Regions from separate parts of the Pseudoalteromonas sp. L23 genome, predicted to be linked through region 3. Evidence: predicted binding sites of a transcription regulator. Region 3 holds the regulator's gene; each other region holds the start of a gene.

Region 1 (4,628 bases), on a different contig from region 3:
CTTATTCCTAGTTTGGGGTGAGTATTATCAAAATGAAGTAGGTTTTATTAACGGCCTACTTCAGCACTCTCTAGCGCACCGCCTTGCATTCGTTTATGTTTCAATTGAAAATACGCAATTACAGGTACAAATGCCAAACATAGAGTGGCAAAGTTAACAATTGGGATAATTGTGACGTAGAGATAAGAGGAATAACTAAGTTCCATTAAATGCCTATCAACTAAGCGAAACATCTGTAAAATTGGTGCAGGTATAATAATGAGTTGAGCAATTACACTCTGCCACATATAAACTTTGTCTTTAATGGCCCAAACAGCAATTATAGCCATAAACACAATATCGTTAAATGCCCAAATTATATAGCGATAAACAATAACATCATCCATCGCTCTAATATAATCGCTAGTGAAAGAGCCAACAATATAGAACACAGAAATTAAAATGGCATAGCGCGCAGCTTTAATATCTCTTAAAACCAAACAAGCAAACACCGCAATTAATGACAGCGGAATGCTATATTCGATGTAAAAAAGTCGTACCGATTCCCAAGCCTCTAACATATCCACTCTTTCAACTAGTTAAGATAGTTTTTTTTCTGTTGACTCTTCATCACCACCTTCACCGTTACCACCTGGCAATCTATAATTTTGGGGTTTTTTTATTGAAATCATTCTATTTCTCCTTTAAGTAGAACCAAACGGAACAATAGCGAATTCCCTGTAATTTGGCAACAAACTGTAACTAATTTTTCCTAACTTCAATAGGGTCTGATTCTTTCGCTTTACCCTGTAAAATCGAGATTTCGACACGCCGGTTTCGGCGCCTATCTGCATCGCTGTCATTAGGTACTAAAGGTCTAGTGTCTGCATGACCAACTACAACCATTCTGTTCTTATCAAAGCCACGGACACGCTCCATTACAGTCGCAACGGCTACCGCTCTAGTTGCCGATAAATCCCAGTTATTCGAATAAAGTTCGTTAGTCACTCTAAAGTCATCAGTGTGACCGGACACTGTAATTTCACCAGGTACATCTTTGAGCAGCTCTGCAATTTCGGCAATCACAGGTTCAAATTTAGGTTGTAGAAACGCACTTCCCGCAGGAAAAGAACCATTTTCTTGGATGCGAATAATAATTTGCTGCCCTAATGACTCGAGTTCAATTGCACCATCCATAATTTGCTTTTCTAGCTGCTGTGCAATCTTTTTAACGAGCTCGTTTACTTGCTCTTGGTCCGCAGAAGCAATTGCTTGCGTTGACGCCATTTCCTGTGCAGTACTGGCAGACTCACCACCACGCTTATTACCTCGTTGCTCCTGTCTGCCACCCGCCGAAGCCTCGTCACCAGCTTGGAACTCTAGCATTTGCTGCGTCATTTCTACGGTTTGCTGTTGAATCGTTTCAATCGGTGTTGGTTCTGGCTTTCCTGGAGTAAATTCCATCGCAATCACGCTGGTCCCCTTAGGAATATCTTTTACTTCAATTTTATTTTGCACACCAAAAGCAAACTTCATCGATCCTGCAATTTGCTTAAACTTCAGTACATCCATTTCGGAGAATGCCAATAGCAGTACGAAGAAGCACATTAACAACGACATGAGATCAGCAAACGTTCCCATCCAGGCAGGAAGACCTGGGGGGGGACATTTACATTCTTTCTCATCTGACATGATTATTCCTCAGCCTCAGCGCCACGTTTAGATTCTGGCAGATAGTTTTTCAAGATACCTTCAATGACTTTTGGATTTTGGCCATCTTGAATGCCTAAGATTGCATCTAAGATAAGGCGCTGGTTTCGCTCTTCTTCGTCTTTACGAAGTTCAAGCTTAACCTGAATTGGGATTGCAACCACGTTAGCCAAAAACGCACCGTATAAAGTTGTCAAAAGCGCAACAGCCATAGCAGGTCCAATTGCTTTTGGATCGTCCATGTTAGATAACATCGCTACTAGGCCGATGAGCGTTCCAATCATCCCCATAGCAGGAGCGATATCGGCGAGGGACTTAAATAAGCCAGCGCCTAACTCGTGTCTTGAGGACGTTAGGGCAATATCTTTTTGCAATGTGGCACGCACAACATCAGCATCATGCCCATCGACTAACATATCGACACCTTTACGCATAAACTGGTTGGGGATTTCGGCTTCTTCTAACGCTAAAAAACCACCTTTGCGAGCTGAATCAGCAAGCTCAACGGCTTTTTCAATCAGCTCTTCCGGAGTTTCAATCTTGAACATGAAGGCCTTCCCGGCCACTTTTCCAATTCCGAAAAACTGTCCAAGCGTAAAGTTAGACAATACGATAAAAATTGAACCACCAAATACGATAACGACGGAAGGCGTGTTATAGAACATAGCGATCTGGCCATCACTACTTAGTACCATGGACATTACAATTAAACCTATGGCACCCAGGATCCCTATTACCGTTGCTAAATCCACATGTCCTCCGGGGGAAGTTATTTGTGATAAATCACGCAGTTATTGTTGTTTGAGTTATCGGCAAGTTTTTCTACAACTTAACACTATTATATTAAAAAGTGTTTAAAATGCGAGTTTATAGCAGATCTTGTAATGCTGATACTCGGTCAGATCAAAAAGTCACTGGTTTTTTTGACCTTGGCGCACAATCACCCTAAAATTGCCACACTTTTACTTTACGGGTCAGCGTGACATATGGCAGTAAAAAAACCAGACAACTTGAGCTTTGAAGAAGCCATGCAAGAACTGGAGCAAATCGTTGCAGACATGGAAAACGGTAGCTTACCTTTAGATCAAGCACTTAAACAGTTTGAACGCGGGATAAAACTCGCAAAAGCTTCAAATCAGAAACTTCAGCAAGCTGAACAACAAGTCGCTATTTTAATGGGCGAGGATGAACAAGCACAATTACAGCCATTTGATAACGAAGCCTAATGTCGAAAAAATTACAAGAAAAGCTCCAGTTTGCTAAAACTCGTGTAGAAAACACCGTTTTACACTATTTTGATAGTGTGCTTGAAACTGAAGAGAATATAAAAGCGGCTACACGCTATAGTATAGAAAACGGCGGCAAACGCTTGCGACCGTTTTTAGTGTATTGTACTGGTGAATTATTTGGTGCTGCTCCAGAAGATTTAGACAAAGCTGCAGCCGCAATAGAGTGTGTGCATAGCTACTCTTTGGTGCACGACGATTTACCTGCTATGGATGATGATGATCTCAGACGCGGCCGTCCAACTTGCCACATCCAATTCGATGAGGCGACCGCGATTTTAGCTGGTGACGCTCTGCAAACGCTGGCATTTGAACTGCTAAGTGAACATCCATTCGCGGTAAGCCACCATGCCCAAATAAAAATGATTTCAGTGCTAGCCAAGGCATCGGGTCTACAAGGTATGATAGGCGGTCAAGCACTCGATATAGCAGCAACCAATCGTTTAATTACGATAGATGAGCTCGAACGTATTCATAAGCTAAAAACAGGTGCACTACTAAGCTGTGCAGTAGAACTTGGGATCTTATGTAGCGATCCGGAACGTGTTTCAGAGCAAGCACGTGATGCGATACGTACTTATGGACGTGCAATTGGCCTTGCATTTCAAGTCAGAGATGACATTCTTGATGTAGAAGGTGACACATTTGTGCTTGGTAAACCTCAAGGCTCTGATTTAGAACATAATAAATCTACCTATCCAGCATTATTGGGGTTAGAACAAGCAAAAGAAAAAGCTGAACACTTGATAGATGAAGCTTTAGAAGCGCTTACACGTATCAACGGTAATACAGAAATACTTGCAGATTTAGCAAAATACATCATAGATCGAGAATATTAAGCTGACGTATAAAATAGCTACGCCAAGCTAAGAAAATATTCACAAGAACTTTGTAAACGCTGGCTAACATAATATTATGACAAGTTAGTGAAGAATTTTAATAATTATGAAGTGGACCACGTGAGTAATTGCGCTGAGATTCACTTAGGACTCTGATAAATACCATGAAACTTGATAGTAGCAAGTATCCCTTACTCGCGTTAATTGACGAGCCAAGTCAACTCCGTCAATTACCCCAGCACAAGTTAACCGCCTTTAGTGATGAGCTTCGCGAGTATTTGCTGAACTCAGTCTCTCAAAGCAGCGGTCACTTTGCATCTGGTTTAGGCACTGTAGAGCTTACTGTAGCTTTACACTATGTGTATAACACACCAAGCGATAGGCTCGTTTGGGATGTAGGTCATCAAGCCTATCCGCACAAACTACTTACAGGTAGAAGAGATAGGATGCATACGATCCGCCAGAAAGATGGCCTGCATCCTTTCCCTTATAGAGAAGAAAGCGAATACGATACGTTTAGTGTTGGCCACTCAAGCACTTCTATATCAGCGGCACTTGGTATGGCTATCGCGGCTGAAAAAGAAGGGATTGGACGTAAGACCGTCGCCGTTATTGGTGATGGTGCAATGACCGCGGGCATGGCGTTTGAAGCCATGAATCACGCAGGCGACATCAATCCAGATATGTTAGTGATCCTAAACGACAACGAAATGTCTATCTCTGAAAACGTTGGCGCACTCACCAATCATTTCGCGAAGATCCTCTCTGGTAGCTTTTACACCAATATTCGAGAAGGCAGCAAAAAACTGCTGTC
Region 2 (4,628 bases), on a different contig from region 3:
AAAGAGCCATATAGATTTTGTTGGTCCAAGAGAGCCTGAGATCCAACAGGTGTTGGCACAAGCACTTGCAACTGCTGAAGTGCTGCCACAAAAAGACAAGATAGTTGCAGCCATGTTTAATCATATCCATGGCAAGCGCGCAAAAATCAATGAACTTGCTGATGTAAAAGATATCTTTATTGCACAAGGTGTTGAAGAAGAGAAGTTTGATAAACTTTATGCCAGTTTCTCTGTTCGTACTAAAGCTTCAAAAATGCAACGAATGCAGAAGACACTTTCTGATAAAGGCGCGCTAACAGGTGTACCAATGTTCGTGGTAAACGGTAAATACAAGCTATTGCTTCGTGAGTCTGGTACGACTAAGCCTGAGCAAATTGCAGCTTTGGTGAATTATTTAGCAAAGAAATAAAATCTAATTTGTATTAGACTAGCCCTGCAATTGTTGCGGGGCTTTTTTATGTTTAAAGTTTTAGTTTCTAGCTGTTTATTAGGTTATCCGGTGAGGTATGACGCCTCTTCACAAAGCCTTCAAGACAATACGTTGCAGTATTGGCGGCAAAAAAATTGGGTCTTACCGCTGTGCCCCGAAGTATCTGGTGGTTTACCAACACCTCGCCCATCGGCTGAAATAGCAGATGGTAAAGTTTTGAGTAAACAAGGGGATGATTTTACCACCGCGTTTGAACTCGGTGCTAAAAAAGCGCTAGCGGCTTGTCTTCAGCACGATATAAAGTTTGCGTTGTTAAAAGAGTCCAGTCCGTCTTGCGGCAGCAATCTGATTTACGATGGTAGTCATACAGGTAAAAAAATAGTAGGGCAGGGGCTAACGGCGTCTTTATTACAGCAATCCGGTATTCAAGTCTTTAGCGAAACTCAACTGCCAGCACTTATCACAGCGATGGCAGCCAGTCGTTAATCGTTAGAGATCACTTTCTCACTAAGTAAACGCCAGATTCAATATGATGGGTATAAGGGAACTGATCGAAAATTGCCATGCGTGCGATTTTATGTGTTTCACATAACAAGGCTAAATCACGCTCTAATGTGTCTGGATTACATGAGATATAAATAATGTTGTCGTAGTTGCTGACTAAGCGACAGGTTAATTCATCCATACCAGCACGAGGCGGGTCGACAAGAATCGTTTGGCAATCATAGGACTGTAAATCAATACCATCTAATCGAGAAAACTTCTGCCCTTTCATGGCTTGTGTAAACTCTTCACTCGACATGCGAATAATATCTAAGTTATCGACTTTGTTTGCTGCAATATTAAATTGTGCAGACTTTACTGATGATTTAGAGATCTCCGTAGCCAGCACTTTATTGAATGAACCAGCCAATGCAATTGAAAAGTTACCGTTACCACAATAAAGCTCAAGTAGATCGTTGCTTAGCGGTTCACTGATGGACTGCGCCCAAGCTAGCATTTTCTGATTCACTTCCGCATTCGGTTGCGTAAAGCTGTTCTCAACCTGCTGATAAATATACTCTTTACCGTTAACGCTTAGTTTTTCAGTTACATAGTCGTTGCCAAACACAACCTTTTGTTTTCTAGCACGACCGATAAAATCAACTTTATAGGTTTGTTGCAACTCGGCTCTCAATGTCTGCATCGCGGTTTGCCACGCTTCATCTAACTGCTTGTGATAAAGCAAGCTGATCAGTACTTCACCACTCAGTGTCGTGAGGTAGTCGATCTGAAACAGTTTACGACGCAATATTTCGTTGCCTTTCAGCTGATGTATCATCACCTGCATCATTTCATTGACAAGCGGCGCACCAGGATCAAAGCTATCAACACGGATCTTTTCTTTTGTTTGCTGGTCAAACATGATGTGAAACAGATCTTCACCCTCATGCCATACTCTAAATTCACAGCGCTGGCGGTAATGGCGAGTTGCAGATTCATACACTTCAAGTGCAGGTGCATCAAACTGTGCAAATTGTGTTGTGATACGCTCAGCTTTATCTGCTAACTGTTGCTCGTATGCTGAATCATCAATTTTTATTACTGCCATGCTAAAACCATCTATGTTGAATTAAGAGGCGCTATTTTAGGGAGCGTTGCTAATTTGTCCAGTCTAGCATCACTGATGCGTCTGGTTTGCTGTTTTTTTAATCATTATACTTTAGCTTTGCGCAAATATGCCGATAATCTAACTAATATATTGGAGGGCATACCATGAAAATCGGGCAATTAAATCAGTTGCTCAATCCAGCTATGCAGCATAAGCCTGGAAAGAGCAAAGGGATAGGACCAAATATCCAAATTAATTCAGACAGCTATGCGGGGAATAAATCTAAGCTAGCAGCTAAAATTCTTGATGATAAGCTTGCAGAAGCGTTGGGGATTGAGAAGCCGACACAAGATAAAAAAGACAAGCCACTATTTGATTTTGAATCTATTGTCAAAAATGTACTCGATTTTGTTCAGGGTGCAGTGAAGAAAGCCAAAGTCGACGGCAAAAATGATGACGAATTGAAATCCATGCTAGATGGGGCACGTAAGGGCGTGCTTCAGGGTATTGATGAAGCCAGCGAAGAGTTAAAAGGCATGGGCGCTTTCAATTCCGACATCGAAGATGGTATTGAAAAATCACGAGAAGGGATTTTTAAAGGTTTAGATGATTTTGAAAAAGAATTGTTTGAAGAAAAGTCGCCAAAGGCATTAGCGATCAGTGCCGCACAGTTTGCGAGTCTTTCTAATCAGGCTGAATATGCATTTACTACAGCTGAAGGGGATGAAGTCGTTATTTCATTCTCCGATGCGTATGCTCAGGGAGCCGCTGCGAGTGTTGCGCAAAAAGGTAATGATTATGGCATGGCATATGGCACTAAGTCCTCTCACGAAGTCAGTTTCTCAATTAAGGTAAATGGTGAGCTGAACGAAGAGGAGCAGCAGGCAATTAACGATATGATGGAAGATATCCGTAATGTCAGTGATTCCTTTTTCGGTGGTGAATACGATGAAGCTTTCGATTTGGCAAAGTCGCTTAGCTTAAACTCAGATCAGATCACTAATTTCACGATGGATTTAAGACAAAGTAAAACATCTGCTGCGATTGCTCAATATCAGCAAGGCAATCCAATGAAAGACTTAGAGAAGGCATTTATGCCACTGAATAAGCAGTTAGCAGATGTGCAAGAGCAAGCTAAGGGACTCAATGCCGATAATGAGTTGCCAAACCTGCTTGCTTGGATGAATGAAGGTCAGTCGAGACTAAATGAATTTTTGGATTATGCTAGTAGCTTTTTTAGTAAACTGAATGAACTAAATAAAGAGCAAGTTGAGCAAAAACAAACAAGCTAAGCCAGTTTATTTTCGCGAGGACTCATGGCAAACTTCATACTTCATTGATTTGAGGTATGAAGTTTGTCGCATATTTTGGTTTTCGATTCGGGGATCGGTGGCACCAGTGTGCTGTCGCACTTAAAGGTATGTTTGCAGGGGGGTTCATTTAGTTATGTTATGGACAACGCTTTTCTCCCATATGGCCTTCAGCCTCAAGAGCTAATCAAATCACGTATCAAGGGACTTATTCGTTGGCAACAGCAATACTTGGGCAATGTTGATCTTATCGTTATTGCATGTAATACCGCTTCAACATACGCATTAGAAGAAGCCAGAAAACATACCCAGATACCAATTATAGGTGTGGTTCCTGCTGTTAAGCCTGCTGCATCTAGTTCAAAGACCAAGCACATCGCACTATTAGCAACACCGGCAACGTCAAATAATGCTTATACGCATAAGCTCATCATGGATTTTACCTCAGGTTGTAAAGTTGAAACTTTGCATTCAACGGAGCTTGTAAGGATCGCTGAGCACTTTTATTGGCATAACGAGTTGGATAAAGAGGCACTTTGCGCGGAAATAGACCGGCTTAACATTCCAGCCACTGTTGATAGGCTAGTGTTGGGATGTACACATTTTCCGTTGATAGCTCACGATATCAAGAATTGCTTACAGAAGCATGTGGAGTTGGTTGATTCTGGCAAAGCAATAGCCAATCGCGCAGTGTCATTGTTGGGAAGTCAAATAGTAGTAGGAGAAAAGGTGCCGAGTGCATCGGAAGTGCGTTTCTATGCAACGGCACCAGTAATGGGTAGTAAAGAAGTAATCTCTATTATTAATTTAAATAAAGATTAATTAAGCGGGTGAGTGATCCATCTCACCTTCAGGCTTTTGCTTTGCTTCTCTTACTTTTAATGTACGCTGTTGAAATTCACGTTCATTGAGTTGAGTAATCGCCTTTTCTGCATCTTGCTTAGACATCTCAACAAAACCAAAACCACGTCGTTTGCCTGTGTTTTTATCCTTAAGTAGGCGAACTGAAAATACTTGCCCTTGCTCTTCGAAAAGCTCGCGGACAACATGTTCGTTGGCTCGATATGGTAGATTACCTACATATAATGTAGTGGTTGATAAGTTTGATTGTTTTTCTTGTTGTGTATCACTTTTTAAAAACTGGCTTATTACGCCACCGATGATAATACCTACGGCAAGCATAAGAGCAGCGTCGAGCTGAGTAGAGCTTAATGCAAGATCAACAATGAAAAAGCTCGCTACTGCAATAACCAAAGTGATCAAAATTGCTTTATGATCAAAAGACTTCATATAAATA
Region 3 (4,628 bases):
TGGCTCTTTTTGCGGGGCTGGAGTCGCAGGTTTAGCTTCAACTTTAGGCGCAGGCTTTGGAGCAGGTTTCGGAGGTGGCGCAGCTTTAGCAGGCTCAGGTTGAGCTGGCTCAGCTTCTGAGATATCTGTCGGCGATTCATCTACCGCTTTAGGAGCACTGCCTTTACCATGAAGTTCGTCAAGCAAAGCCTCAAACTCATCATCGGTAATTTCTTCATCTCCAGAGGGCACACTCGCAGCGCCTGATGACGTTGCTTTAGCCGCAGGCTCACTGGCTTGAGAAGTAGCCGCATCTTCTGCATTTGGTGCTCCACCAAATTTCCCAACCCCATGGAGTTCATCTAAGAGATTATCGAACTCGTCATCGGTGATATCGCCGTCATCTGCAGTTGACACCGTTTCAGGTTTAGCCGCCGGTGCGACAGCAGGCGCATTACCAGAGCCGTGTAACTCATCTAATAGATTTTCAAATTCTTCTTCTGTTATCTCATCAATGCTAGAGCCGCTATCATCGCCTGAATCTGCGTCCGCATCGAATAGAATATCATCCGCACTTAAATCTGGTACAACAGATTCTGGCTCTGAAACAGGTTCCTCAATCACTTCACTGACTTCGTCTTCAGATGCTGGTTGGCTGAGTTTATGGAGGGTTTCAAGCAACACAGGATCGGCAGCTTCGGGTTCCTCTCGGTTTTGAATACAAGCGAACATTTCGTTGATCGTATCCAAAGATTGCAAAATAACATCCATTAATTCTGACGTTACTTTTCGCTGCCCTTGTCTTAGTACATCAAACACGTTCTCTGCACCGTGACAGGCATCAACCAGTTCGGTCATACCGAGGAAGCCTGCTCCACCTTTAACAGTATGGAAGCCACGGAAAATCGCATTGAGAAGTTCTTTATCTTCGGGATTATTTTCTAGTTCAACAAGCTGTTCAGATAACAGTTCTAATATTTCGCCTGCTTCAACAAGAAAGTCCTGCAAGATATCTTCATCGACTTCAAAGCTCATACACACTCTCCAACTAGAAGCCTAAACTAGATAGCAAGTCATCGACTTCGTCTTGACCAGAAACCACGTCATCTCGCGATTCAGCGTCAATAATTGGACCTTCAGGTCCAGACAATTCATCACTGATAGTCTCAGTTGTTTTTATTTCGTTTTCATTCGCATTTTCTGCAACTGCAGGCGCTTCATCCGAAGTACCAAACACAGTTAGAAGGTGAATGAGACTATCTTCTACTTCTCTCACAAGCTCAATGACTCGACGGATGACCTGCCCAGTCAAATCCTGATAGTCTTGCGCCATCAGCACATTAGTCATTAAGCCTTGTAATTCGTCTGTACGTGTCTTTGAAGTCTGCATAAAGCTGTCGAGATCATGACACAGAGATTTAAACTCACCGAGTTGAATATCTCTGCTCATCAACCGATCCCAAGTAGGCTTTATTTGTGCTAACTCATCCGCAAGATTCTGCGCAAGAGGTAAGCTTTCTTCGACCGCGTCCATCGTTTTATTAGCAGCGCTTTCTGTCATTTCCATAACATAATTAAGACGCTGCTTGGCGTCAGGTATAGCCTCTGTCGTGAGATCTGAGAGTCGAGTATCCAGCTCAAAGTTCTTCAAGGACTCGTGTAATTGGCGAGTTAGCTTTCCAACTTCTGCAAATAACTCCGATTGCTCTTTGTTAGCAGCTTCTAAAATCAGCTGGTCAGCTTTTTCTTGTTCACCTTGCTCTAGTAGCTCAACAAGTTGCTTGGCTTGTTCAAGTGTAATTTGCGGCGCAGCATTTACAGACATAGGCCATATCCCCTTGCTGTTTAGCCTAGTCGCTCAAATACTTTTTCAAGCTTAGTCTTGAGCGTACCTGCAGTAAACGGTTTAACAATATATCCGTTCACCCCAGCTTGCGCTGCTGCAACAATTTGTTCTTTTTTCGCTTCTGCGGTAACCATCAACACTGGAATGTGCTTAAGCTTTTCATCTGCGCGTATTGCACGAAGCAGATCAATACCTTGCATGCCCGGCATGTTCCAATCAGTTACTACAAAGTCAAACTCCTGATTTTGTAGCATCGGAAGTGCTGTACTACCATCATCAGCTTCTTGAACATTGGTAAAGCCTAAATCTCTTAATAGGTTTTTGATTATTCTTCTCATAGTAGAGAAATCATCAACCACGAGAATCTTCATGTTCTTATCCAAAACTTCCTCCAGTGAGGTTCGAACCCAACTATTTTATGTACTCTAATTTATCCAGTCATTGATTTTAGCTTTGAGCTTTATCATTGCCTGACCGTGAATTTGGCTTACTCGAGATTCACTGACATCAAGGATGGCACCAATCTCTTTTAAATTCATTTCGTCGTTATAGTAAAGTGACAACACCAGAGCATCCCTTTCGGGTAGTGCTTTGATAGCATTTACTAAAGACTCGTTAAAACGTTCATTTTTAACGTTATTAAACGGTTTGTCTAGCGCAAAATCGCTGTTTGCTGGGGTTATCACATCTTCATCAACCCCTAGATCCTCAATGCCGATGACTTTACTTGCATTTACATCATGTAAAATATGATGGTACTCATCTAAAGATATATCAAGTTTTTCAGCGATTTCAGTGTCTTTTGGTTCGCGGCCAAGGAGAGATTCGAGCTCAGATATAGCTTCGGCTACCATTCTGCTGTTTTTATGTACGGACCGAGGGGCCCAATCTCCGCGACGGATTTCATCTAGCATTGCACCTCGGATGCGTATCCCCGCAAAGGTCTCGAAACTAGCGCCTTTAGTAGCATCGAAATTTTTAGATGCTTCAATCAATCCAATCATACCTGATTGAATTAGATCGTCGAGCTGCACACTTGCCGGAAGCCGAGCGATCAGGTGACATGCCACTTTTTTGACAAGTGGAGCATGCCTCTCGACCACTTTATGGATATGGTCAGAAGTTTGATATCCCGCAGCTCTGTTGACCGGAGAAGCCATAATCACCCGTTTACAAGTTGTTCAATGAAAAATTCTAGATGACCGGAAGGTTGATGAGGAATTGGCCATTTAACTGCCTTGGCAGCAAGTCCTTTAATTGCAACTGCTGCTGGAGAGCTCGGAAATAAATCCACGATTGCTCTTTGTCTACGAGAGGACTTACGCATGTTTTCGTCAAATGGTACTGTGGCCACTAATTCCAATGCTACATCAAGAAAACGGTCTGTAACTTTTGAAAGTTTAGCAAATAATTCTTGCCCTTCACGCATACTGCGGACCATATTGGCAACTATTTTAAAACGATAAACGCCATGCTCTCTGCTTAAAACTTTGATCAACGCATAAGCATCCGTAATAGAAGTCGGTTCATCACACACAACAACCATCACATCTTGTGCAGCTCGAGAGAAGCTCAGAACCATATCTGAGATACCAGCTGCGGTATCAACAATTAAAACATCAAATTGAGTGTTAAGCTCGCTAAATGCGCGAATAAGTCCAGCATGCTCTGCGGGAGTCAACTCCACCATGCTTTGAGAACCCGAAGTAGCTGGCACAATTTTGATACCAGCGGGACCTTCTACGAGAATCTCATCTAGTTCACATTCACCCGACAACACATGTGAAAGGTTCTTTTCTACTCGGAGCCCTAACATCACATCACAGTTTGCCAAGCCCAAGTCCGCATCTAAAACGAGAACTCGCTGTCCTTGTTGGCCCATAGCGATGGCAGTATTGAGCGAGACATTGGTTTTACCCACCCCACCTTTACCACCGGTCACGGCTATTACTTTTACACCCTGGTTGCTATTTTGACTCATTCTACGCAGGCCACTTGCTTGATCTAAAACTGTGTTAATCATACATTCCTACTGACTCTGACGCTACAGGTACACGTCGAGAGTGCTGTGCTTTTATTCTTTTTAAATACAATTGCTCAGCCTTTTTTACTAGCTTTTGAGCATTTGCTACGCGAATGTCTTCTGGCACTCGCTGACCGTTGGTAAGATACCCTATTGGCAAGCGATTTTGAATCGCTATGCTAATTATCTCACCTAAACTTAGACTTTCATCAAGTTTTGTGAAAATACAGCCACTTAAATTTACTTTTTTGAAGTGTCTTACTGTTTCTTGTAACACATTCATCTGTGCTGTCGCACTCAACACTAAATAGCTACGAATATCTACTCTCGCGCTACGCATAAGTGTATTTAACTGTTCAGTTAAGCGCAAATCTCTTTGACTCATTCCCGCCGTATCTATTAATACTAGACGCTTATTGCGTAAATGATAAAGCACTTCTGCAAGTTCATTTGCATCTTTAACTTGTTTAACCGGACAACCGATGATTCTACCATAGGTAGCTAGTTGCTCGTAAGCGCCAATTCTATAGGTATCGGTGGTTATTAGCGCCACTTTATCTGCACCGTATTTTTGTGCGCCTAATGCCGCTAATTTTGCAACCGTTGTGGTTTTGCCAACACCTGTTGGACCAACCATTGCAAATACGCCACCTTGACGAAGAATATCATTGTTGGTGGTGTGCATTTGGTTAATTACCATATTCAACAGCGCGTCCCAAGCTTCTTTACGAGACACATCATCAGGGATAAAACATGCCATTTGCTCTGCAACGTCTTTGT

Evidence for each region. Region 3 encodes FliA, which starts transcription of late flagellar genes. Its sites were predicted from a motif close to CTAAAGNTNNNNNNNNNNNNGCCGATA; they were not measured.
Region 1: pomA (flagellar motor protein PomA) is a predicted target of FliA. The motif match lies at 2,497-2,523, and genes of this name have one in related genera.
Region 2: L3V43_RS21590 (DUF5610 domain-containing protein) is a predicted target of FliA. The motif match lies at 2,131-2,157, and genes of this name have one in related genera.

Annotation. Positions count from the first base shown of each region.
Region 1 is NZ_JAKKCW010000001.1:489,331-493,958, forward strand. Features, by position in the region: gene L3V43_RS02250 (aromatic amino acid transport family protein) at 1-21, shown strand, start outside; gene L3V43_RS02255 (hypothetical protein) at 48-560, opposite strand; gene L3V43_RS02260 (flagellar motor protein MotB) at 742-1,671, opposite strand; gene pomA (flagellar motor protein PomA) at 1,674-2,441, opposite strand; gene xseB (exodeoxyribonuclease VII small subunit) at 2,676-2,915, shown strand; gene ispA ((2E,6E)-farnesyl diphosphate synthase) at 2,915-3,814, shown strand; gene dxs (1-deoxy-D-xylulose-5-phosphate synthase) at 3,979-4,628, shown strand, end outside.
Region 2 is NZ_JAKKCW010000021.1:500-5,127, reverse strand. Features, by position in the region: gene L3V43_RS21605 (thiol:disulfide interchange protein DsbA/DsbL) at 1-409, shown strand, start outside; gene L3V43_RS21600 (DUF523 domain-containing protein) at 458-916, shown strand; gene trmA (tRNA (uridine(54)-C5)-methyltransferase TrmA) at 927-2,021, opposite strand; gene L3V43_RS21590 (DUF5610 domain-containing protein) at 2,186-3,313, shown strand; gene murI (glutamate racemase) at 3,377-4,153, shown strand; gene L3V43_RS21580 (RNA-binding protein) at 4,154-4,621, opposite strand.
Region 3 is NZ_JAKKCW010000009.1:95,825-100,452, forward strand. Features, by position in the region: gene L3V43_RS15435 (chemotaxis protein CheA) at 1-1,014, opposite strand, end outside; gene L3V43_RS15440 (protein phosphatase CheZ) at 1,028-1,804, opposite strand; gene cheY (chemotaxis response regulator CheY) at 1,825-2,208, opposite strand; gene L3V43_RS15450 (RNA polymerase sigma factor FliA) at 2,251-2,985, opposite strand; gene L3V43_RS15455 (MinD/ParA family protein) at 2,988-3,848, opposite strand; gene flhF (flagellar biosynthesis protein FlhF) at 3,841-4,628, opposite strand, start outside.